3 regions of the Tatumella terrea genome follow, and region 1 is predicted to be linked to each of the others. Evidence: predicted binding sites of a transcription regulator. Region 1 holds the regulator's gene; each other region holds the start of a gene.
What was found. Region 1 encodes CRP, which controls carbon source genes, mostly activating them, when cyclic AMP is high. Its sites were predicted from a motif close to ATGTGANNNNNNTCACAT; they were not measured.
Positions count from the first base shown of each region.

Region 2: a site for CRP is predicted at 2,372-2,389, ahead of ABD035_RS16790 (sugar transporter). Genes of this name have one in related genera too.
Region 3: a site for CRP is predicted at 4,425-4,442, ahead of yrbN (protein YrbN). Genes of this name have one in related genera too.

Region 1 is NZ_BAAAFX010000008.1:3,079-11,266, forward strand. It holds gene argD (bifunctional acetylornithine/succinyldiaminopimelate transaminase) at 1-1,086, shown strand, start outside; gene ABD035_RS05115 (YccS/YhfK family putative transporter) at 1,130-3,217, opposite strand; gene crp (cAMP-activated global transcriptional regulator CRP) at 3,286-3,918, opposite strand; gene ABD035_RS05125 (OsmC family protein) at 4,220-4,624, shown strand; gene ABD035_RS05130 (phosphoribulokinase) at 4,661-5,530, opposite strand; gene ABD035_RS05135 (YheU family protein) at 5,614-5,838, opposite strand; gene ABD035_RS05140 (hydrolase) at 5,835-6,857, opposite strand; gene ABD035_RS05145 (LysE family translocator) at 6,916-7,524, shown strand; gene ABD035_RS05150 (ABC transporter ATP-binding protein) at 7,817-8,188, opposite strand, start outside.
Region 2 is NZ_BAAAFX010000026.1:7,384-15,571, reverse strand. It holds gene ABD035_RS16800 (Smr/MutS family protein) at 1-396, shown strand, start outside; gene ABD035_RS16795 (YegP family protein) at 761-1,099, shown strand; gene ABD035_RS16790 (sugar transporter) at 1,134-2,324, opposite strand; gene ABD035_RS16785 (cytochrome b/b6 domain-containing protein) at 2,463-3,020, opposite strand; gene ABD035_RS16780 (MFS transporter) at 3,200-4,462, opposite strand; gene ABD035_RS16775 (LysR family transcriptional regulator) at 4,555-5,445, shown strand; gene ABD035_RS16770 (ROK family protein) at 5,559-6,767, shown strand; gene bioD (dethiobiotin synthase) at 6,877-7,551, shown strand; gene ABD035_RS16760 (DUF1161 domain-containing protein) at 7,655-7,918, opposite strand; gene ABD035_RS16755 (DUF1283 family protein) at 7,961-8,188, opposite strand, start outside.
Region 3 is NZ_BAAAFX010000010.1:118,080-126,267, reverse strand. It holds gene ubiU (ubiquinone anaerobic biosynthesis protein UbiU) at 1-55, shown strand, start outside; gene ABD035_RS05780 (U32 family peptidase) at 65-964, shown strand; gene ABD035_RS05775 (luciferase-like monooxygenase) at 1,060-2,076, shown strand; gene ABD035_RS05770 (DEAD/DEAH family ATP-dependent RNA helicase) at 2,471-4,345, opposite strand; gene yrbN (protein YrbN) at 4,362-4,418, opposite strand; gene nlpI (lipoprotein NlpI) at 4,521-5,408, opposite strand; gene pnp (polyribonucleotide nucleotidyltransferase) at 5,540-7,672, opposite strand; gene rpsO (30S ribosomal protein S15) at 7,992-8,188, opposite strand, start outside.

The DNA of each region.
Region 1 (8,188 bases):
GTCGATTTTTCCGGCGGTATTGCGGTAACCGCACTCGGCCACTGTCATCCGGCACTGGTGAATACACTAAAAGTGCAGGGCGAAACATTATGGCATACCAGTAATGTGTTCACCAATGAACCGGCACTGCGTTTAGCCAGCAAGCTTATCTCGGCAACTTTTGCGGAGCGGGTGTTCTTTGCTAACTCAGGGGCTGAAGCGAATGAAGCCGCCTTTAAACTGGCCCGTTACTATGCCTCCGTCCGCCATAGCCCGTACAAAACTAAAATTATTGCCTTTCACCATGCCTTTCATGGCCGGACGTTGTTCACGGTCACTGTGGGGGGACAACCTAAATATTCTGACGGTTTTGGTCCTAAACCGGCCGATATTGTCCATGTGCCTTTTAATGACCTCGATGCGGTAAAAGCCGTGATTGATGATCATACCTGTGCGATCGTTCTGGAACCTATTCAGGGTGAAGGAGGCATTACGCCGGCAACGCCAGAATTTATGCAGGGATTACGCGAACTGTGCGATCAGCATCAGGCTTTGCTGGTGATGGATGAAGTGCAGAGCGGGATGGGACGTAGCGGGAAACTCTTCGCGTATGAACACTATGGCGTGAAACCGGATATCCTGACAACCGCAAAAGCTCTGGGAGGGGGATTCCCTGTCAGTGCGATGCTGACCACACAGGAAATTGCTTCTGCAATGACTCCGGGGACTCACGGGACAACTTATGGCGGAAACCCACTGGCCTGTGCGATTGCAGAAACCGCGCTGGATATCATCAATACACCGGAAGTCCTTGCGGGAGTAGAACAACGCCGCCAATGGTTTTATGAAGAACTGGAGAAAATTAACCAGCGCTTCTCTGTATTTACCGAAATCCGCGGCAAAGGATTACTGATCGGTGCAGAACTGAAAGATGAGTATAAAGCGAAAGCACGGGATCTTTTGCACGCAGCAGCAGAGCAAGGTGTGATGATCCTGACAGCCGGTAACGGTGTCATTCGTTTTGCACCTTCACTGGTCATTACTGAGCAGGACATTCGTGAAGGAATGACCCGGTTCGCGGCGGCTGCAGAGACGCTTTTTGGCTGAGACGGCAGATAATCAGGAGACAGCGATATGGCTGTCACCTGATTTATTTATGGCTGTTTTTCCTGCTCAGCAGCCATTGACCATGATGAGGACGCTGACGCCAGACCAGTGCGGAAATCGTCCGCATCACCTTCAGATGACTTAATATCTGGTTCAGTTGCCGCTCCACAATGGTGACCGGGCCCAGAGGTATTTTAACCTCTTCATCCATGACATTTCTGCTGTGATCTCCCTCGCTGTGAAAATCGAGCCGTTGCTGACATTGCTGCAAGGCCACTTCGCAGGATTGCAGATACCTTTCCGCCAGGTCCGGTGTCAGCATCGTATGTTCACGTGACAGAGTCGTCAGCACGTTAATATGCTCCACAATAAACTGACTGTGTGTCACCCAGAGATGCATTTCGCTAAGGTATTCGGTATCAAAGCCTGGCTCCTGCATTGCCTGGTTCAGGGAACTGAACAGTGCATTATGTTGCTGGTTTGCCTTAATCCGGATAGCTTCGGCGGCTTCTGCCCCGGGGGAGGGGCCGAGAAGGATCTGCAGCGCTTTCTGGTAGGTGGACAAGACATCCTGTGCATTTTTCCTCAGCAACGCACTCTGCCACTGAGGCCACAGCCATAGCATGCCCGCGAAAGAAATCAGGCAACCGAGCAGTGTGTCCAGCAGGCGTGGTACCAGAAAGTGCGCACCGTTCAGCGCGAGCAGTTGCAGACTGTACACGGCGGTAACCGTAGTACCGATGGTGGCCCAGCCATAGTACTGTCGCGAGAACAAATTGCTGAACAGAGTAAGCAGCAGCATGGTCAGTAAAATGGCGGGTTCCGGGGTCGCGAGCTGTAAAGAGAGTGCAGCAATAATCAGTCCGGCAAATGTCCCTAAGGCCCGGTGCTGTATCCTCACGCGGGTAGCGTTGTAACTGTTCTGGCTGACCAGAATGATGGTCATCAGTACCCAGTAAGGTTTGGGCATGTTTAATGATAGCGCAAGGGTACTGGCCACCAGCAGCATCACCGAAAAGCGTCCGGCAGTGCGTAATGCCGTCGACTTCAGTGACAGATAACTGCGTAATGCACTCAGGAAAGGTAGCCGGCGTTGACTGTCTGCCATGAGATCACGGCGGTAAAGCGGAGCCCGTGACTGCAGTACTTTTGCAATTTTCGAGAAGTGATATCCGAAGAATGTTCCCACCGGATTGTCCGGGTATTCACGGGCAACGTTTTGCAGCGCAGCCAGCGATTCTCCCATCGAAAAATGCCCCGGGATTTGATGATAAAGAATATTATCCGCCGTGATCCTAAGCTGCGCACAGATTTCATCGGCATTCTGTTTAATGATCGCGGCTGAACCACTTTTTATGATTAAGGCGCGAACATCGTCGGTTTCACCCAGTGTGACGGAAATATGTTCCTGTAAATCTTCGGCCATAATAAAGGAACGGATCAGATATTTCTCGCGGCTGTTTTTTTCGGCAGACAACATATGGATCTGCTGATACGCGGTAGTGATCAAATCGACAATTTTTTGCTGCCGGTTTAACAACGCAGGCAGTGCCTTTTCCGTATCTTCCGGTTCTGCTGTGGTTAGCAGATGATATTTATCTTCGCAATAGCTCGCCAGCGCCCGATATAGCAGACTTAATGTTTCACGTAGCGGCTGATCCTTCGATAATCTGAACCAGAACCAGTTAAACAGTCCGTACCACAGTGTACCGCCGCCATACAGTAACGGTGGTCCCCATAAAGGCATTCGCCCTATCAGGCTAAGTGTGAACGTCATGGCGATTAGCGCACCGGGTAATAACCGGCCATACAGGGGACTGATCTCTCCGCATACCCCAATCAGTAACGGCAGGGTGAAAACGATAAAGGGGAGCGGTACATGCCGTATTAACAGCCACTGCAGCAGAAAACTGCTCACAGCAAACAGTGTTCCCCCGAGGAGGATCCGTTCAAAGAAACGACGGTGAGGGGTATCCAGTCCGGCGATATTGCAGCAGGCAGGGATAAGGGAAAACAGTAATCCTTTCTGCAGGTTACCGGTAAGTCCACCGATCAAAACCGGCAGAAAAACGACCAGTGTCTGGCGCAGGGCATAGTTAACTTCGGGATGATAAATCAGTCGGCGCCACATCGGAATACAATCGCTGATAAAAAGTAAAACAGGACACGGTAGCGGGATGCTACCGTGTAGATGGCAGGTTAACGGGTTCCGTAGACGACAATCGTCTTACCGTGAGCAGAAATAAGATTCTGATCTTCCAGCATTTTAAGAATTCGCCCAACCGTCTCCCGTGAGCAGCCGACAATTTGTCCGATTTCCTGACGGGTAATTTTAATCTGCATTCCGTCCGGATGCGTCATCGCGTCTGGCTGGCGGGCTAAATTCAGTAACGTCTGGGCAATACGGCCTGTCACGTCAAGAAACGCCAGGTTACCGACTTTTTCGGAAGTTACCTGTAACCGGCGTGCCATCTGTGAAGATAAACGCATCAGAATTTCCGGGTTCACCTGAATGAGTTGTCGGAATTTTTTATAGGAAATTTCCGCAACCTCACATGCCACTTTGGCACGCACCCAGGCGCTGCGTTCCTGACCTTCTTCAAAAAGCCCCAGTTCACCAATGAAATCTCCCTGGTTAAGATAAGAAAGGATCATCTCTTTTCCTTCTTCATCCTTAATTAAAACAGCCACGGAGCCTTTCACAATATAGTACAGGGTTTCGGCTTTCTCACCCTGGTGGATAAGGGTACTTTTGGAAGGATACTTATGAATATGACAATGGGACAGGAACCATTCGAGTGTAGGGTCTGTTTGTGGTTTACCGAGAACCATTCTCTTTTATCCTCTGTTGTAATCGTGCCATAAATACAGGGGTAAGCTCCTGCCAGGCAAGGAAGTCATAGGGTATTTTTATTGGCAATTACCGCAGAAAAGCAGATTTTGTTCTGGATTTTTCTACCGTTTCACCATAGTTGTAATCTGATAAAAAAATGTCTCACCCTTTGTTTGTAGCACACACTGGCGCAACTGTCTCCTGTTGTATGTTCAGACTTTAACGAATGACAGCAGATTGCTGTTTGTACTCTGAAGGAGTAATCTGAAGCCTGTTTTTTCAGAGTTGAGAGTAAGCATAATGCAGGCACGCGTAAAATGGGTTGAGGGACTCAGCTTTATCGGAGAATCGGCTTCCGGACATCAGGTTCTGATGGATGGCAATTCAGGTGATAAAGCGCCGAGTCCGATGGAAATGGTGCTGATGGCTACCGGCGGTTGCAGCGCAATCGATGTGGTATCTATCCTGCAAAAGGGGCGTCAGGATGTGGTGGACTGTGAAGTCAAACTGACCTCTGAACGTCGTGAAGAAGCACCCCGTTTATTTACGCATATTAATCTGCATTTTGTCGTCACGGGTCGCAATCTGACTGATGCGGTGGTTGAGCGAGCTGTCACGTTATCTGCCGATAAATACTGCTCAGTGGCACTGATGCTGGGTAAAGGTGCGGAGATTACGCATAGCTTTGAGGTGGTAAGCCTCTGATACGCGTTTGAGTGCCGTCATGGCACTCAATGTTGTCTACTGAAACTGCTTCTCTTCCATTAATCGCTTCACCAGCGGTGTCATGATCAACTCCATTGCCAGTCCCATCTTCCCGCCCGGTACGACCAGCGTATTAATGTGCGAAATAAAAGACCCCTGAATCATCGCCAGCAGGTAGGGGAAGTTAATGGCTTCCAGCCCCCGGAAATGAATGACCACAAAACTTTCATCTAATGACGGGATGGTTTTGGCGGCAAAAGGGTTAGAGGTATCGACCGTCGGTACCCGTTGAAAGTTGATATGGGTACGGGAGAATTGCGGCGTGATGTAGTTAATATAGTCATCCATGGAGCGAACTACCGAGTCCATGACCGCTTCACGGGAGTGGCTTCGTTCGCGCGTATCCCTGACCAGTTTTTGAATCCATTCCAGGTTAACAATCGGGACGACACCGACCATCAGATCCACTTTATCTGCCACATTGTGCTGGTCCGTGACAATCCCGCCATGTAATCCTTCGTAAAATAAAACATCGGTATTATCAGGCAAAGGTTGCCAGGGCGTAAACGTGCCCGGGATCTGTTTCCAGGGAACGGCTTCATCATAAGTATGCAGATACTTACGGGAGCGACCGGTCCCCTGAGTACCGTACTCAATGAAGGTGTGTTCCAGCATCGCGAAATCGTTAGCCTCAGGACCAAAATAACTGATATGGCGACCGGAATCTCTGGCTTTGCGGATGGCCACATCCATCTCCGGACGACTATAACGGTGAAAGCTATCCCCCTCAATTTCGGCGGCCTGGATATTAAGCTGCTGGAAGATTTTTCTGAATGCCAGACTGGTCGTGGTGGTCCCGGCACCGCTTGAGCCTGTGACGGCAATGATTGGATGTCTGGCTGACATGAGGCGGTGCTCCCTGAACTCGTTCGGCTGACTGCATTGTTAGCATGTCTGCCGGAGTCTGTCATCACTCAGGTGAGCAGAATTTATCTGTTCTGTCTGAAGGTACTGGCCTGCATTAAGGATACCGATTCGTTCAGTTCAGACCAGACCACCACGATTTCACCGGCTGTCAGCTGGCGATGAATATCCTGCGTTTTTTCTTCCAGCGTTCGTTCTTCCTCACCATAGTCGGTGCCTTCACGCAGGACAAACGATTCGATCAGGTTATTCAGAGTCTCAGGGTTGAGTTGTTGCCACGGAATAATCATGCTTTTTTATCCAGCCAGGTCGAGAGCCATTGAGGGATCCGTTTCTCCAGCCACATGACCGGACGGGTTAATGTTCCGCTGACAAAACCGACATGCCCGCCATATTGGCTGAGCTGGTAGGTAATGCTGGGCGATAGATGCTCCGGATTCGGGATAACGTCCGGCACCATAAAAGGGTCATCCCGTGCATGGATAATCAGCAGAGGTTTTTCAACGCCAGAAAGCAGGGGCATGCCACTGGCCCGGCGGTAATAGTCGGTCGCATCGGCAAAGCCATGTATCTTCGAGGTCACCTCGTCATCGAAATCACGTAATCGGTGGATCTTCTTCAAACGTTCAGGAGAAACCGACAGTAATTCCGGGTAGGCTTTAATTTTCCGCCGTGCGCTCTTCTTCAGTTGTGACAACAGGTAAAACTGATAAAAGCGTGAGAAGCCTTGTTCCAGTTTTGAACTGCAGGGTTCAAGCATTAGCGGGGCAGAAACGATGACGCCGGCATCCAGCAGGCAATCACTTCCCTGAGATCCCATCAGACAGGCCAGCATGTTACCGCCAAGCGAGAATCCGACGGCGGCCGTAGGCACCTTCCCATAGGTATCCTGTAACCACTGCAGAAAGTAGCTGGCATCGCCGATTTCACCGGAATGATAGCTTTGCGTCATACGATTAGGGGCTTTACCGCACCCGCGAAAATGCATGACAACCCCCAGCCATCCCTGTTTTTTAATCGCAGAGAGCAGGCCATGAGCATAAGGGCTGTTAATACTGCCTTCCAGGCCATGAAAAATCACGGCACGAGGTTTATGGCGTGCACGTTCCGGGTCTTCGCTCCAGGCAAGATCGACAAAATCACCATCAGGTAATTCCAGTCTCTGCCAGCAGGGTTTGATCCGGACGATACGTCTCAGGATCCTGGGCAGGAGCGTCTGAAGGTGAGGGTTCTTCAGTTGAGCAATCGGTGTGAAATGCTCATCCGGGGTACGACAATTATTCATGTTGTCGGGACTTGTCTGATCCATAACTCACTGTATAGTTTAAACGGTTTAATTTCATCCTGAGACAGGAAAGGTGCCACGCATGGAAATGGGGTTATTTCTTTCACTACTTGGCTTCCTATGGGTTGCCGCAATAACACCTGGCCCTAATAATATGTTACTTACTGCATCCGGTGCCAACGTTGGTTTTGTTCGCAGTCTCCCGCTCATGCTTGGCATCATGCTGGGTATGCAAATAATGTTGCTGCTGGTCGCTTTTGGTATCGGCGGCCTTATTCTGATTTATCCGGCGCTGCACTTATTGCTCAAAATTGCGGGCAGTCTCTATTTACTCTGGCTTTCATGGAAAATCGGCAGCGCCCCCTATGAAGTTCTTGAGGTAGACCCTTCTCCGGACAGCGGGAAAGCCATGCCATTCTGGCAGGGAGGTCTGCTGCAGCTGATCAATCCTAAAGCCTGGTTGATGTCATTAGGCGCCGTTGCCAGCTTCAGCCTTGCCGGAGCAGAATATCGTTCGTCTGTACTGGCCATCAGTTTTGCGATGTTTCTGGTCAACCTTGTGGCCGGTATCATTTGGCTGGGCTTTGGGACGATGATTGGCCGCTGGCTTAAAAGCCCGCAGGCATGGAAAATCTTTAATGTCTTTATGGGGCTGCTTACCGCATCCTGTGTCATTCTGATCTGGCTTTAGACACCCATCGCCCCGGCAGGCTTTCCTGCCATGGCTCAGCGGAGATAACGGCCTGAGCCAGTATATCAGGGGATTGTATGCTGATAATGCAGAATATTCCCTGAAAACCCGGCGACAAATTTATTGTTTTCCCGGCAGACAGGCAAGTCTTTATTCATCGAACCGGCTGAATAGTTAACAGCACCGGCTGGCGTAATGCGTAGCCGGCAGCTGTCCGTGCTATCATGTTTGACTCACCCGGGATCACAGACTCCCGGTGTCAGGGGGGAGCAATCAGGTGCAGGGATGGGCCTTAGTCTGCCGACTGCATCTGTTCCAGCTGCTCCTGAAGTTCCAGCCACTCCATTTCATAGCTGTCCAGCGCTGACTGGCTTTCAGCCTGTACCTTCAGGGCAGTGGTCAGGTCATCTTTACGGGCCGCATCGTACAGTTCCTGCTGACCGAGTAAAGCTTCATTCTCGCTGAGGGTATTCTGTAACAACGCCATTTGCTTTTCGATTTTCTCGATTTTTTTCCTGACCGGTTGCGTCAGTGCACGGAGTTCGGCGTCACGACGTTTCTGATCTTTACGGGCCTGGGCGGAATTGCCCTGACTAACGGCAGGGGCCTCTTTGACCACGCTGATTTTCTGCTGTTCCGTCAGCCATTGCTGGTAGTCTTCGAG
Region 2 (8,188 bases), on a different contig from region 1:
TTAACCGCAGAGCCGGAATATCGTTGTCGCGGATCCCAGCCGGGTGTGATGGATAAATTACGGCGGGGGCATTACCGGCCGGAAGGATCACTTTCGCTGTTACGGGTGCGGCCGGAAGATGCCCGTCTGCAATTATTGCGGTTTATCGCCGAGGTCAGACGGCGCGGTGGCCGTAATATTCTTATTATCCATGGCAAATCCCGTGAGATGAGAGGACCGGCAAATGTATTACGCAGTTATCTGATGATGTGGTTGCCTGAATTAGCGGAGGTCCAGGCCTGTTGTATGGCTGCACCGCGTGATGGCGGAAGCGGGGCGATGTATGTTTCTCTTAGAAAAACAGAAGCCTGCCGGAACGACAACAGAGAGCGGTTCTCCGGAAAAGCCCCCGGCTAATGCTGTCCTGGCGGGAGGGGTGGCGATAAAAGCACCATCTATGTTAATTATGTTATGTTATTAACTATTGTGATAACGCACTGTGGTAATAACGATCACGGATGATACTGTGCTTAGTGCTTAGTGCTTAGTGCTTAGTGCTTAGTGCTTAGTGCTTAGTCAGGTGCAGTGATACCGGCCCGGGTGTCGGGGAATAACGCCGCCATTACCCGCAGGGGCGCAGACGGTGGTGCAGACGGTGATTAAGCCGACACAGCGCTTCGCTGAGCGGTGATAACCTTTCTAACCTTTCTGCTTTTTCTTTGTTGATTTTTTGGTCAATCGGGCAAACACTTAAAACGGTTAACCCGATAAAGGAGCGAACATGAGTGGAAAGTATGAGGTCTTCCAGGGGAAAGATCAGCAATATTATTTCCGTCTGAAAGCCGCCAATGGTGAGATTATCCTCAGCAGCGAGGGATATACGACAAAGAGTGCGTGTCACAACGGGATTGCTTCGGTTCAGAAACACAGTGCCGATGATCAGTATTATCAGCATCTGACGGCCAAAAATGGCGAACCTTATTTTACGCTGCGTTCGGCCAATCATCAGGTGATTGGGAAAAGTGAGCTCTACAGCTCGACTGCCGCACGGGACAAAGGCATTGAGTCGGTGAAAAAAAACGGGCCGGAAAGTCAGATCACTGAGCTTCCGGCCCGCTGAACGAGTGACTCTCCCCGGAATGCCGGGGAGATTTTCAGAAGTTAGAGCGGAGTTGCGGGTATTTACGCAGGCTGTACAGACACCATAACAGGCTCACGGCACCAAAAGCTGCACCGACATAACCCACCGCGGCCATTCCGATATGACCACTGACCTGATTACCGATCAACGCGCCGGCACCGATACCGATATTATAAATACCGGACATCAAAGACATCGCCACATCTGTCGCATCCGGGGCCAGGGACAATACCCGGACCTGCATCGCCAGGTTGATCGACATCATCGCGATCCCCCAGACAATACACAACAGGCTGATCTCACCCGGGTGGGCGGCGGTCAGCCACAACAGACCCATACAGAGGGTAATCGCCGCGATGGCCCCGGCCAGTAATGCAGAAGGCAGACGTTTCCCCAGGGCGCTGAACAGCACACTACCGAAGATCCCCGCGCCGCCGAACAGTAATAACAGCAGGGTGGTAAAGTTTTCATCCTGGTGCGCGATCTGCTGCATAAACGGCTCAATATAACTATAGGCCGTGTAATGCGCCGTCACGACCAGGGTGACCAGCAGATACATACTCATCAGGGCAGGACGGCGGCACAGTTCCGGCAGACTTTTCAGGGAGCCGGTGTGTTCGCTGGTCATTTTTGGCAGCAGCCGTGCCAGCATAATCATCAGTACGAACGAGGCGACGCCGATCAGACCGAAGGTGGTACGCCAGCCCATGGTCTGGCCGATAATCCGTCCCAGCGGCACCCCTAGTACCATCGCCAGAGCGGTCCCGGTCGCTATCATACTCAGCGCCTGGGTCTTTTTACCCGGTGGTGCAATACGGATAGCCAGAGAGGCATTGATCGACCAGAACACCGCATGGGTGATGGCGATACCGATCCTGGAAATCAGCAGGGTATTGAAGCTCCAGGCGAAGGCGGACAGAATATGACTGGCAATGAAAATGACCAGTAAACCGACCAGCAGGATCCTGCGTTCAATATTGCGGGTAACCAGCATCAGAGGCAACGACAGCAGGGCGACACACCATGCGTAAATTGTCAGCATGATGCCGACATCCGCCGTTTTCATATTGAAACTGGCAGCAATATCGGACAACAGCCCGACAGGGACAAATTCTGTGGTATTGAAAATGAAGGCTGCAATAGCCATCAGTAGCACCCGTAACCAGGCAACTTTCCTGGAGGTGTGGCCCGGGGTTTCATGCATTGTTTGCGGATCTGCTGTCATAAAAAATGCTTTTTACCTTAGCTGTTGAGTGATCTAAATCACACTATAGAACAATTGTGACGACTTTACCGGGCAGAGGGAACCATTAATTGTCCTGTCTGTTGAAGAAATGAACGATTATTTTACTGTCCGCCACCGCCGTGGGAGCATATTTTGCAGGGCATTATCTTCACGCAGGAAATGGTGAGCCAGAGCGGCCATCGCGTGTAAGCCAATCAGCCAGTATCCGGACAGTGCCAGGATCTCATGCCAGCGGATAATCTGATGGCTCAGTACAACATCGGGGTGCGGCGACTGTGGCATCGGAATACCAAATAATTGCCAGGGGATCCCATGCAAATAACGTGAGGTTATTCCCATCACCGGCAGACCGATAAACAGCAGATAGAGCGCGCATTGCCCCAGCCAGGAAACCAGTTTATTCAGCCAGTGTAAGCGGGGCGTAATCTGCGGCGATTTAAAGACGAACCGTAAGGCCAGGCGTACGATCATCGCGGTTAAAATCAGCACACCGCAACTCATATGGGTGCCGGTCAGGATCCTGCCCTCTAAAGACCCGCGGGTGGCCATGGTCCGCAACTCGATGGTCGCGTATACAATTACCAGCAATATCAATGTTAACCAGTGCAAACGGATTTGCCAGCGGTGGTAACCCCCCTGATAGTTTTCGGACATCATCTTCTCCGCAGATTTAATATACCCGGGTCCGCGATATGGGTGTCAGGCCGGACCGAAAAAGAGCAGACAGTATAAGATAAAACGTGGCGGAAGTAGTCATTAAACAGGACGGGAAACAGCGGCGGGCAGGCACAGGAAGGGTTCAGCGCCCGTGACAGGGCGCTGAGGTCGTGTCGTCAGGTCACAGGTTGCAGGCGACGCATCAGTTTATAGCCAACAAACAGCGCCAGACATAAGAGCACGGCGATAAATGCGGCCACACCCGGCCAGCCGTAAAGTTTCCAGAAGATCCCGCCGGAGGTCCCGGCAATGCTCGAACCACCGTAATAGCAGAACAGATACATCGAGGAGGCCTGGCCTTTGGCGCGACGGGCACGGATGCCTATCCAGCTGCTGGCAATAGAGTGTGCCGCAAAGAAGCCGCCGGTGAACATCAGCAGACCCGGCAGGATCAGCCACACAGTGGGGAACAGTGTCAGCAATACACCTGTCAGCATCAGGCCTGCGCAAAAGAGGAACACCGGGCCACGGCCGAAGCGTGCACTCAGGGCTCCGGCCTTGGGTGAACTCCAGGAACCGGCCAGATAAACAATGGAGATCAACCCGACGGTGGCCTGACTCATAGAATACGGGGCATTTAACAACCGGTACCCGATATAGTTGAACAGGGTGACAAACGCCCCCATCACCAGGAAGCCGATGATAAACAGCAGCGGCAGGCCTTTATCACGGAAATGCAGACGGAAATTAATGAACAGCGCTTTTGGCTTCAGGGCGACCGGGCGGAAGTGGCGTGAAGCCGGCAGAATTTTGGCAAACATTACTGCGGAGGCCAGGGCACAGCAACCAATGCTCAGAATGGCTATCCGCCAGCTGGCGATGTCGGTGATCACCCCGGTCAGTAACCGGCCGCTCATTCCACCTATCGAGTTGCCGCTGATATAAAGTCCCATGGAAAATGCCAGTACCCCGGGGTGCATCTCTTCGCTCAGGTAGGTCATTGCTACGGCTGCCACACCACTCAGTGATAATCCGAGCAGGGCACGCATCATCAGCATTCCGGTCCAGCTTGTCATCAGCGAAGAGGCGATAGTGAAGCAACCCGCCAGGATCAGCGCGCCGACCATCATTTTCTTCCTGCCTACCGCATCCGAAATCGGCCCGGTGATCAGCAGACCGATCGCCATACAGGCGGTAGAGACAGAGAGCGATACGCTGCTCATCGCAGGAGTGATATCAAACTGATGGGAAAGCACCGGAAGTATCGGCTGAACACAATAGAGTTGGGCAAAAGTGGCAAGGCCGGCAGAAAACAGGGCGAGGGTGACCTGCAGGAAAGCCCGGGTGCCGCGAGTAATATAGGGGGATTTACTTCGCGGTTGGGCAGGGCTCTCTTCTTCCGTTAACGGAAGCGTCGTCGCCCGGGACGTACTGTTCATGAAAGATCCTCTGTTGTTCGGGTGCAGATACTCTAGGAAACCGTAAATAAGTTGTCTAATATATTAATAATCTCAAATAAGATGATTTACATATGAATATCGAGTTAAGGCATCTGCGCTACTTTATTGCGGTGGCGGAAGAACTGCATTTCGGACGCGCGGCACGGCGGCTGAATATCTCTCAGCCGCCGCTCAGTCAGCAGATCCGTCAGCTGGAAGACGCGGTGGATGCCTGTCTGTTCGTCCGAAATAACCGGCGGGTAGAGCTGACAACCGCCGGTCAGCAGTTTCTGACCGATGCCAGGGCTATCCTGCTGCAGGTGGATCAGGCCAGCGAACGGGCTTCCCGTCTGCATTATGGCGACAGCGGTGAATTACGTATCGGCTTTACCTCCTCAGCACCGCTTATCAAACAAATTCCTGACGTGGTCTACCAGTTTCGCCGACGCTATCCGGATGTCCATTTGCACCTGCAGGACAGAAACAGCCGGCAGTTGCTGACTCCGCTCCAGGAAGGGCGGATTGATCTGGCGATCATGCGTAATACGCCGCTGCCGGATGATCTCCAGTACCGCTTACTCCAGACCGAAACCATGTGTGCGGTGGTCCATAAGGACCATCCCCTGGCCGGTGAACGAAAAATTTCTCTGCAGCAGTTACGGGATGAGTCGTTTATCTTCTTTGATCATCAGGGGGGGACGGCGCTGTACAGTGAAATCCTCGGCCTGCTGCAACGCTATGAGGTGACGCCGAACATCACGCTGGAGGTCGGGGATGCCATGGCCATTCTCGGGCTGGTGGCAACCGGCCTCGGAGTGTCTATCTTACCGAGGTCATTCCGCCGGGCACGGCTCAGTGAAGTTGTCTGGCTGGAGCTGACCGAAACCGATGCCCGTTCTGAATTATGGATGGTCTGGTCAGCGCACCGGCAGGTAACGGCCCCGTTACGTCATATGCTGGAGTTACTGGCTACGTTATCCTGAGATAATCTTGTGTGAAGTCAATCACATTTCCTTATTTGTTGCCGTCCGCCCCTCGGTAAATCCCCCATAATCATTCTGATTCAGGGGGTAACGAAAATACAGGGAGGCGGCGAGTGTACGCAAATCAGCCAGGACATATCGACCTGATCCGGCAGGTGAACGCCGGGATAGTCTATCGCCTGATTGACTGTTACGGGCCGGTGTCCAGAATCGAGCTGTCACGCCTTTCTCTGCTGGCGCCGGCCAGTATCACCAAAATTATCCGGGATATGCTCGAGGCGCGGCTGGTCCGGGAGTGTGCGCTGACCGATGCGGGCCTGCGGGGGCGCCCGGCAACCGGTCTGGTACTGGACTGTGATAGCTGGCAGTTTCTGGTGCTGCGGATGACAGGACGGTTCCTGCAGATGACGCTGCGGGATCTCAGTGGCCGGGAAGTGGTCAGTGCCCGGCAGTCTTTGCCCGACGATCCCGCGACCTCTCTTCCCGACTATTTCTCTGAGGTGATCGGGGACTTTTTTTCCCGCAATCACGCACTGACCGAACGCCTGACAGCGATCACCCTCCTGTTGCCGGGCATCATCCATGCCGCCAGCGGAACCGTACACCGTATACCTTATTATGATGCGAAAGACATTCCACTGGGGCAGATCCTGCATCAGCGGATTGGGCTTACAATTTATGTGCAGCAGAATGTCAAAGCCAGCCTGCTGGCTGAGCATTACTTCGGTGCAGCCCGCGGCTCGGGGGATATTATCCAGCTGGTGGCGGGCCGGCAGATTGAGGCCGCGGTGATAAGCTCAGGCAGACTCCTGCACAAGGACAGCACCACGCAGGCAGAGATTGGTCATACGGTAATGGCGGCGGGAGGCCATCGTTGTGAGTGCGGGCATTATGGCTGTCTGAATACGCTGGCGGGAAGTGGTCCGCTGACAGAGCGCTGGCAGCAGGCATGGATGGCCTCCGGGCATACTGCGTTGCCGGAAGCTGATGTTCCGGGGTTATGTCATGCAGCACTTTCCGGCCATCTGCCGTCACAGGCGATCATCCGTGATTGCGGCCAACAGATGGGTCGTGCTCTGGCCATGCTGGTCAATCTGTTCAATCCTGAATATATATTGATAGATTCTGCCTTGAATAGTGCAGCGGAAATTCTTTATCCCGCGCTGTATTCCGCGATAAAAAATGAATCTGTGGCCAGCCGCAGAGACCTGCTTATCATCAGACCTGCCAGTTTTAGCCCGGCAGACACCCGCCCGGGAACCGCGTTGATTAAAGATGCTTTATACAGCGGGGAACTGTTGCTTCAGCTTTTACAAGGTTAAGTTACCCTAAACTTGCGTTAACGCAATTCCTCACCCCCGGCGATCCCCTAAAATGTGATTTACATTCAATTAACTGATATATCCGTAATGGTTCATCCAGGGAGCTTACGTGAAAAAAGTGTTTATTACAGGCACCGACACAGCTGTAGGTAAAACAGTCGTCTCACTGGCGTTGTTGCAGGCAGCCACCCAACAGGGAAAAAGTTGTGTGGGATATAAGCCGGTCGCGAAGAATGCCCGGCCGACGGAGGAGGGGATGCGTAACAACGACGCACTGCTATTACAAAAGGCGAGCAGCGTCGGGCTTCCCTATGACGTCATTAATCCGTTTCCGCTTTCCGGCGATGAGATCAGCACAAGCCCGGGGTGCCGGGTGGATTATGAGGTTCTGACCGCGGGACTGAATAACATCAGTGCACAGTCTGACTGTGTGGTGGTGGAAGGTACCGGCGGATGGCACTGCCTGATGAATAACGAAAGACCGCTGTCAGACTGGGTCGTCAGTCAGCAATTACCGGTGATCCTGGTGGTCGGGATCAAACTGGGGTGTATTAATCATGCACTGCTCAGCGCCGAAGCGATCCTCAGTGATGGTGTACCGCTTTACGGGTGGATAGCCAACCGTATCAATCCGGGGCTGGCAGAATATGCCAGTATTATTGACGTACTGAAAAAACAGATCGGAGCCCCTTTACTGGGCGAAATTCCGTACCTGCCCAGAGCAGAACAACGGGATTTGACACGATATCTGGATTTGTCACGGGCGGAAGAGGCGGTAATTTAGGCTTACAGGCTTACAGGCTTACAGGCTTACAGGCTTACAGGCTTACAAGCTTACAGGCTTAGATGAGATGAGACAGGAGCAGGGGACCTGCTCCTGTAACGGATTAGCCGGCGGAAGACGGGCTGTTGCTGTCGTTCAGACGCTTATAGACCAGCTTCTGGCTGTCGTTCTGGCAATGTCCGACAACCACACCGCCTTGCTGATCGGCCTGGTCGCTTGGCACGATATCCAGGCTGAAGCCGGATTCAGGCACACCGTTAGCAATGATCTTTTTGCTGATATCGGCTTTGACCGACTCACAGGAGGCCTGAGCCAGTAAAGGGCAGGTAATCAACAGGGCACCGGCCCACAGAATTTTACGTTTCATAGGTAGTTCCTTTTCTTTGTAAAGACGCAATTGTTATTATCATCAGGGAGTGACAGGACGTCCGGTACGCCTGTCTAAACAGCGCAGAGTGTTTGGCTCCCAGTAAGCATTGAGATTTGCACTCTGCTCACATTTATCACGGGTATCGAAAGCGTTATCTGCTTTATCAAACTCTTTCTCAACCCTGCGATTCACTTTATGCCGCAGTGAGCGGGTCTCGTCCCACTGCTGCTGGCGCTCACGCGCTTCTTCTTTTGTCAGCGCATTATC
Region 3 (8,188 bases), on a different contig from region 1:
GCTTGCGGAAGGTACGCAAACCACTCTGGGTGCACTGCACCGCCAATGGCAATAGGAAACGATCATGAAATATTCGCTCGGGCCGGTGCTGTGGTACTGGCCGACAGAAAAACTGAATACCTTTTACCGGCAGGCCGCCGGCAGTGATGCGGACATTATCTATCTGGGGGAAACGGTCTGCAGTAAACGCCGTGCGACGTCATTTGCGCAATGGATGGAAATGGCAAGGCCCCTGGCAGCCGCAGGAAAACAGGTCGTTCTCAGTACGCTGGCCTTATTACAGTCGCCGTCTGAGCTGAAAGAGCTGAGACGCTATGTGGATAACGGTGAATTCATGGTGGAAGCCTGTGATATGGGCACCGTGAATCTGGCCGCTACCCACCGGTTACCCTTTGTCGCTGGTCCGGCACTGAACATCTATAACGCTGCCAGCCTGAAGATACTGCTAAAACAGGGCATGGTGCGCTGGTGTATGCCGGTAGAACTTTCCCGCGACTGGCTGACCGCATTACTGGAAGCGTGTGAGCGTGACGGCTTCCGGGATCGGTTTGAAGTGGAGGTTTTCGGTTACGGTCATCTGCCGCTGGCCCTGTCGGCACGCTGCTTTACGGCGCGTTCAGAAAATCGTGATAAAGACCATTGTGAAACTTGCTGTCTGCGCTATCCGCAGGGTCGTGAAGTACTGTCACGGGAAGGACAGCCGGTCTTTGTACTGAATGGTATCCAGACCCTCAGCAGTTATTGCTACCATCTGGGCAATGAGCAATCCGCCATGCAGTCGCTGGTCGATGTGCTGCGGATATCGCCTCAGGATACAGAGACTCCGGCCTTAATCCACGAATTTCGCCGTAATCAGCAGGCAGAGATGCCGTTCACGCTGGATAAACGGACTCACTGTAATGGCTACTGGCATAATATCGAGGGGATGGCACTGGAGACGAGCATCGGGGCACAATCCGCGTAGGTATTCGCCACCGAAAGACGCTACATTCAGGGGGATGCTTTCAGCATCGCCCTGCTGGCGACTGCCAGGTGCTTCGGTATGATAAAGGTATACTTATGTCCTGTCTCAAACCCTTTAAGCTCTCTGTATTAGATCTCGCCCCGGTGCCGGCGCAGTCCTCCGTGCAGGCTGCCTTCAGCAACTCACTGGCATTAGTGAAATATGCGGAATCCGCGGGATTTCACCGCTACTGGCTGGCCGAACACCATAATATGACCGGCATTGCCAGTGCGGCCACCTCAGTACTGATTGGATATCTGGCGGCCAACACCACACATCTGCGGCTGGGATCAGGCGGTGTGATGCTCCCTAACCATTCCCCGCTGGTGATAGCTGAACAGTTCGGAACCCTGGCAACACTCTACCCCGGACGAATTGATCTCGGGATAGGCCGGGCGCCCGGGTCAGACCAGCGCACCATGATGGCCTTACGCCGGCATCTGTCGGGCAGCCATGAAGAAAGTTTCCCGCAGGATATTGAACAGCTTATCCGCTGGTTTGATGCGCCGGCAGGCAGCCATTTTGACGTCCAGCCGGTGCCGGGTGTCGGGTTACAGATTCCGGTATGGTTATTAGGCTCCAGCCTCTATAGCGCACAACTTGCTGCGCAGCTGGGCCTGCCCTTTGCTTTTGCCTCGCATTTCGCCCCGGATATGCTCGCCGACGCGCTCACGCTGTACCGTGAAAAATTCAGGCCGTCCTCACGACTGGCTGAACCGTATGTGATTATCGGGGTGAATGTGATTGCCGCGGAAAGTAAGGCCAGAGCACGCTTCCTGTTTACCTCCCAGCAACAGCAGTTTATTAACCTGCGCCGCGGTATGCCAGGCCCTCTGCCTGAGCCGGTAGAAACCATGGATCCGCTGTGGTCTCCGGCAGAAAAATATGGCGTGGAGCGGGCATTAGGGATGTCGCTGGTCGGCGATCAGCAGTCGGTGGCGCAGGGAATGGCTGCCTTACAGCAGCAATATCAGGCCGATGAGATCATCGTTAACGGTCAGATTTTTGACCCTGATTCCAGAATTTATTCCTTCTCTCTGGCGATGGCGGCGGCACAGTCACTGATGCAGTAATGCAGTGATGCAGTAATGCAGTGATGCAGTAATGATGTGATGCAGTAATGATGTGATGCAGTAATGATGTGATGCAGTAATGATGTGATGCAGTAATGATGTGATGTGATGTGATGTGATGTGATCCGGTCAGGCAGTCAGGCAGTCAGGCAGTCAGGCAGTCAGGCAGTCAGGCAGTCAGGCAGTCAGGCAGTCAGGCAGTCAGGCAGTCAGGCAGTCAGGCAGTCAGGCAGTCAGGCAGTCAGTCAGGCAGTCAGGCAGTCAGGCAGTCAGGCAGTCAGGCAGAGATTTTCGGACACCGTTAAAAAAAAAGCGAGGGGATAATCCCCTCGCTTTTTTTATTCAGCATGGCGGGCAAATTCAGAGTGCTCTCCTTATCTGCCCGTCCTGCGGATTAGTACTCGCGACGACGCGGAGCCGGTGCTGCACCGTCTTCACGACGCGGACCACGGCCTTCACGGTTACCGCTGAAAGAACCACGGCCACCTTCACGACGGTCTGAGAAACGACGTCCGCCGCCCTCACGACCACCTTCACGACCGCCGTCACGGCCACCACGACGTGGTTCACGGGACTGTGGCTGTGCATCACCAATCAGTTGCATATTCATCGGTTTGTTCAGAATACGCGTCTTGGTGAAGTGCTGCAGGATTTCACCCGGCATACCTTTCGGTAATTCGATCGTTGAGTGAGTACCGAACAGTTTGATGTTACCAATGTAACGGCTGCTGATATCACCTTCGTTGGCGATAGCACCAACAATGTGACGTACTTCAACACCATCATCACGGCCAACTTCAATGCGGTACATCTGCATATCACCCACATCACGACGTTCGCGACGCGGACGGTCACCGCCATCACGTTCACGGTTACCACGACGATCGTCACGGCCACCACGGTCGCTACGCTCATCACGGTCACGGAATTCGCGACGCGCAGGACGAGGTGCATCAGCAGGAACGATCAGCGGACGTTCGCCCTGAGCCATTTTCAGCAGTGCTGCGGCCAGAGTTTCCATATCCAGATCTTCCTGAGGAGATAATTTCTCCAGCAGTGCACGGTACTGATCCAGATCGCTGCTTTCCAGCTGCTGCTGAACACGTTCAGCAAATTTCGCCTGACGACGGGTACTCAGCAGTTCCGCATTCGGCAGTTCAACTTCAGGGATAGTCAGCTTCATGGTGCGTTCGATGTTACGCAGCAGACGACGCTCGCGGTTCTCTACGAACAACAGCGCACGACCGGTACGACCTGCACGACCGGTACGGCCGATACGGTGAACGTAAGATTCAGCATCCAGCGGGATATCATAGTTAACGACCAGGCTGATACGCTCAACATCCAGACCACGTGCAGCAACGTCTGTCGCAATCAGGATATCCAGGCGACCATCTTTCAGGCGCTCCAGGGTCTGCTCACGCAGTGACTGGTTCATATCACCGTTCAGGGCAGCACTGCTGTAGCCGTTACGCTCCAGCGTTTCTGCGACTTCCAGCGTGGCATTCTTGGTACGAACGAAGATGATTGCCGCATCGAAATCTTCGGCTTCCAGAAAACGAACCAGAGCATCACTCTTACGGCCATAAGCAGTCCAGTAAGACTGGCTGATATCAGGGCGCGTGGTAACGCTTGACTGGATACGGACTTCCTGTGGATCTTTCATAAAGCGACGTGTGATGCGACGAATCGCTTCAGGCATCGTCGCAGAGAACAGCGCAGTCTGATGGCCTTCAGGGATCTGAGCCATAATCGTTTCTACGTCTTCGATGAAGCCCATGCGCAGCATTTCGTCAGCTTCATCCAGTACCAGACCACGCAGGTTGGAAAGATCCAGGGTACCGCGTTTCAGGTGGTCCAGCAGACGGCCAGGAGTACCCACAACAATCTGTGGTCCCTGACGCAGGGCGCGCAGCTGAACGTCATAACGCTGACCACCGTACAGGGCCAGGACGTTTACACCGCGCATGTGTTTGGAAAATTCATTACAGGCTTCGCCTACCTGTACCGCCAGCTCACGCGTTGGCGCCAGCACCAGGATCTGAGGTGCTTTCAGGGCAGGATCAATGTTGTTCAGCAATGGCAGAGAGAATGCCGCTGTTTTACCACTGCCGGTCTGAGCCATACCCAGGACATCACGACCTGCCAGCAGGTGTGGAATACAGGCCGCCTGGATTGGCGATGGTTTAACGTATCCCATGTCATTCAGCGCAGACAGGATAGATTCGTTAAGGCCCAGATCGGAAAAAGTGGTTTGAATATCAGTCATGTAGTACACGTGCCTCTTAGATTACGGCGGCCAGTCTACATAACTCGTCATGAAAACTTTCAGTTATTTTCATTGAAAAGTGTGAACCGGCTCAAATTAGAAGTTTTTGACGAATAAAACACCCCTCACCCCGAAGGATGACAGGAAATAAAAAAAGGGTGTCAATTTTCGTCAGCTATTGCTGGTCAGATTCTGATAGGTCGTCTTGTGCCTGGCCAAGTTCTGCCAGTTCCAACAATGCATATCGGTGTTCAACAAAGTTATTCACATTGTTGGCAACCGCCAGTTTGAACAACGCTTCTGCGTTGTCCTTCTCCCCCAGACTTAGGTAGTACTTACCTAAATAGAAGTTGGTTTCACTGAGATGTTCAGCGAGCGAGGTGTTATCCGTTGCATCTGCCTGTAGTCGTTGCATCAGTGTTTTCTCACTGATATCGCCCAGGTAGAACTCGACAATATTCCATCCCCATTGATCTTTATTCGCAGAGTCATAACGCTGTCTGAGCGCGACTTTCGCTTTTTTAGCATCTATCTCACGTTCTGCGAGATAGAGCCAAAGCGCACGAAACGGATCATTAGGATCGTCTTGATAAAACGCCAGCAGATCATCTTGCGCTAACTTGTATCGTCCACCGTAGTAGAGGGCGATACCTCGATTTAAATGCGCATAATTGTAAGTTGGATCAAGCTCTAGTACAGAATCAAACGCTTCATAGGCAGAATCAAAATTACCTGCCTGCGTTAAATATATGCCGAGATAGTTAAACACTTCCGGCATATCTGGTCTTATAGACAACGCATGGGAAAAATCGTTCCGTGCGAGTGCCCGCAAACCAAGACTATCATACAACACTCCGCGCTCATATAAAAGCTGTGCGCGTTCATCATCTGTAAGGGCACGACTGGCAAGTATTTGTTCCATCCTTGCCAGAATCACTTCCTGTTGCAATGTGGGTTGCAAAGGGACGGCAAGAACTTCATTCTGACGCCAGTTGTCAGAGCTGCTGCATCCTGCAAGCACTAAAGCTGCTGCAACAAAACCCCAGCGCAAATAAGGCTTCATTATCCCACTCCCGAATACAAACATTAGGATGAATATCCTTTCATCCGCCTGCCGTGCAAAGGAATCCTGCCCTCGCGATAACATCAATCCTTCTCCCTGAATACTCAGAGAGAAGGATAATCATCGGACGATTAACCAGCGTCAGCCGGGTTCGCCGCGGTATTTTCTTCTGCCTGTGGTTTTTCAACCGCTTCTTTGATGCTCAGGCGGACACGACCCTGACGGTCGACTTCCAGTACCTTGACCGGTACTTCCTGACCCATCTGCAGATAGTCTGTCACTTTCTCAACACGCTTGTCAGCGATCTGAGAAATATGTACCAGACCTTCTTTACCGCCACCGATCGCAACGAAAGCACCGAAATCGACGATACGGGTCACTTTACCGTTATAGATACGACCCACTTCGATTTCTGCGGTGATTTCTTCGATACGACGAATCGCTTCTTTCGCTTTATCGCCGTCCGTTGCTGCGATTTTCACGGTACCATCATCTTCGATTTCGATGGTGGTGCCGGTCTCTTCGGTCAGAGCACGGATCACAGAGCCACCTTTACCGATGACATCTTTGATCTTATCCGGGTTAATACGGATAGTGTGAATACGCGGAGCGAATTCAGAAATTTCAACACGAGCCGTGCTGATAGCCTGTTCCATGGTGCCCAGGATGTGCAGACGCGCACCCTTAGCCTGGTTCAGTGCAACCTGCATAATTTCGCGGGTGATACCTTCAATCTTGATATCCATCTGCAGTGCAGTCACACCTTCACGGCTACCGGCAACTTTAAAGTCCATATCGCCCAGGTGGTCTTCGTCACCCAGGATATCGGACAGTACCACGTAACGATCACCTTCTTTCACCAGACCCATCGCAATACCGGCAACGGCTGCTTTGATAGGAACGCCGGCGTCCATCAGTGCCAGAGAAGCACCACAGACAGAAGCCATTGAAGATGAACCGTTTGATTCGGTGATTTCAGAAACAACACGTACGGTGTACGGGAAGGCATCCTGTTTTGGCATCACAGCCAGAACACCACGCTTCGCCAGACGACCGTGACCGATTTCACGACGCTTAGGCGAACCGACCATTCCTGTCTCACCGACAGAATATGGAGGGAAGTTGTAGTGGAACAGGAAGCTGTCGGTCTTCTCACCCATCAGCTCGTCCAGGTTCTGTGCATCACGCGCGGTACCCAGGGTCGCGGTCACCAGCGCCTGAGTTTCACCACGGGTAAACAGCGCAGAGCCATGAGTACGTGGCAGAACACCGGTACGGACATCCAGACCACGAACCATATCTTTTTCACGGCCATCGATACGTGGTTCACCGTTCAGGATACGAACACGTACAACGTCTTTCTCAATGGCGTGCAGCAGATCACTGATTTCGCCTTCATCCAGCGTTTCGTCTTCTGCCAGCAATGCGGCAGTGGTTTCGCTCTTGATCAGGTTAACCTGCTCGTAACGTTCCTGCTTCTCAGTGATGCGGTAAGCATCGCTCAGACGGCTTTCAGCCAGCGCAGCGATACGCGCATTCAGCGATTCGTTCGCCGGCTCTGGCTGCCAGTCCCAGCGAGGTTTGCCCGCTTCAGCCACCAGAGATTTAATGTTTTCGATAACAACCTGCTGCTGCTCGTGACCGAACACGACCGCACCCAGCATCTGCTCTTCGCTCAGGATGTCCGCTTCTGATTCAACCATCAGTACGGCATTCTCAGTCCCTGCAACGACCAGATCCAGACGGGATTCAGCCATTTCATCACGGGTCGGGTTCAGAACGTACTGGTCATTGATATAACCTACACGTGCCGCACCGATTGGGCCGTTGAAAGGAACGCCTGACAGAGACAGTGCAGCAGAAGCACCAATCATGGCAACGATATCCGGGCTCACCTGTGGGTTAACGGAAACCACGGTCGCAATGACCTGGACTTCGTTAACAAAACCTTCAGGGAACAGCGGACGTACCGGACGGTCGATCAGACGAGCGATCAGGGTTTCACCTTCACTCGGACGACCTTCACGACGGAAGAAACTTCCCGGGATACGACCGGCAGCGTAAGTACGCTCCTGGTAGTTCACGGTTAACGGGAAAAAGTCCTGACCTGGCTTCGCTTTTTTCTGACCAACGACGGTCACGAAGACACAAGTGTCATCAATGCTAGCCATTACAGCACCGCTCGCCTGGCGAGCCATCATTCCGGTTTCCAGAGTGACGGTATGCTGGCCATACTGGAATTTACGTACAATCGGATTCAGCAAAATTTAGATCCTTTAATTTTTTATCAGACGCCACGTTCGGGCGGTCTGAGTCTTGGTTTTGATCTTTTGTGCATCCTCGCGACTAATGACAAAGCTCTCGTCCCGGTGCTCAGGGCGGATAAGGTTTCTCATTAGCCGCGCGAATCGTGCAAATAAAGATCACTCACAGTAACAATACATGAGTTTTAACAGAAATACTGCCGGTCACCCAAAAAAAGGGGCCATAAAGGCCCCCTTTTCGCGAAACTCGCTCAAATTTTTCCGCCGGAAACAGAATGATACCGAGGCATAGTTCTGACCCTGGAAAAATTCGTCAGACTTAGCGACGCAGACCCAGGCTTTCGATCAGGCTGGTGTAGCGTGCAACATCTTTACGCTTCAGGTAATCCAGCAGCTTACGACGCTGGGAAACCATACGCAGCAGACCGCGACGGCTGTGGTGATCTTTTTTGTGCTCAGAGAAGTGACCCTGCAGGTGATTGATCTGAGCAGTCAGCAGAGCAACCTGAACTTCAG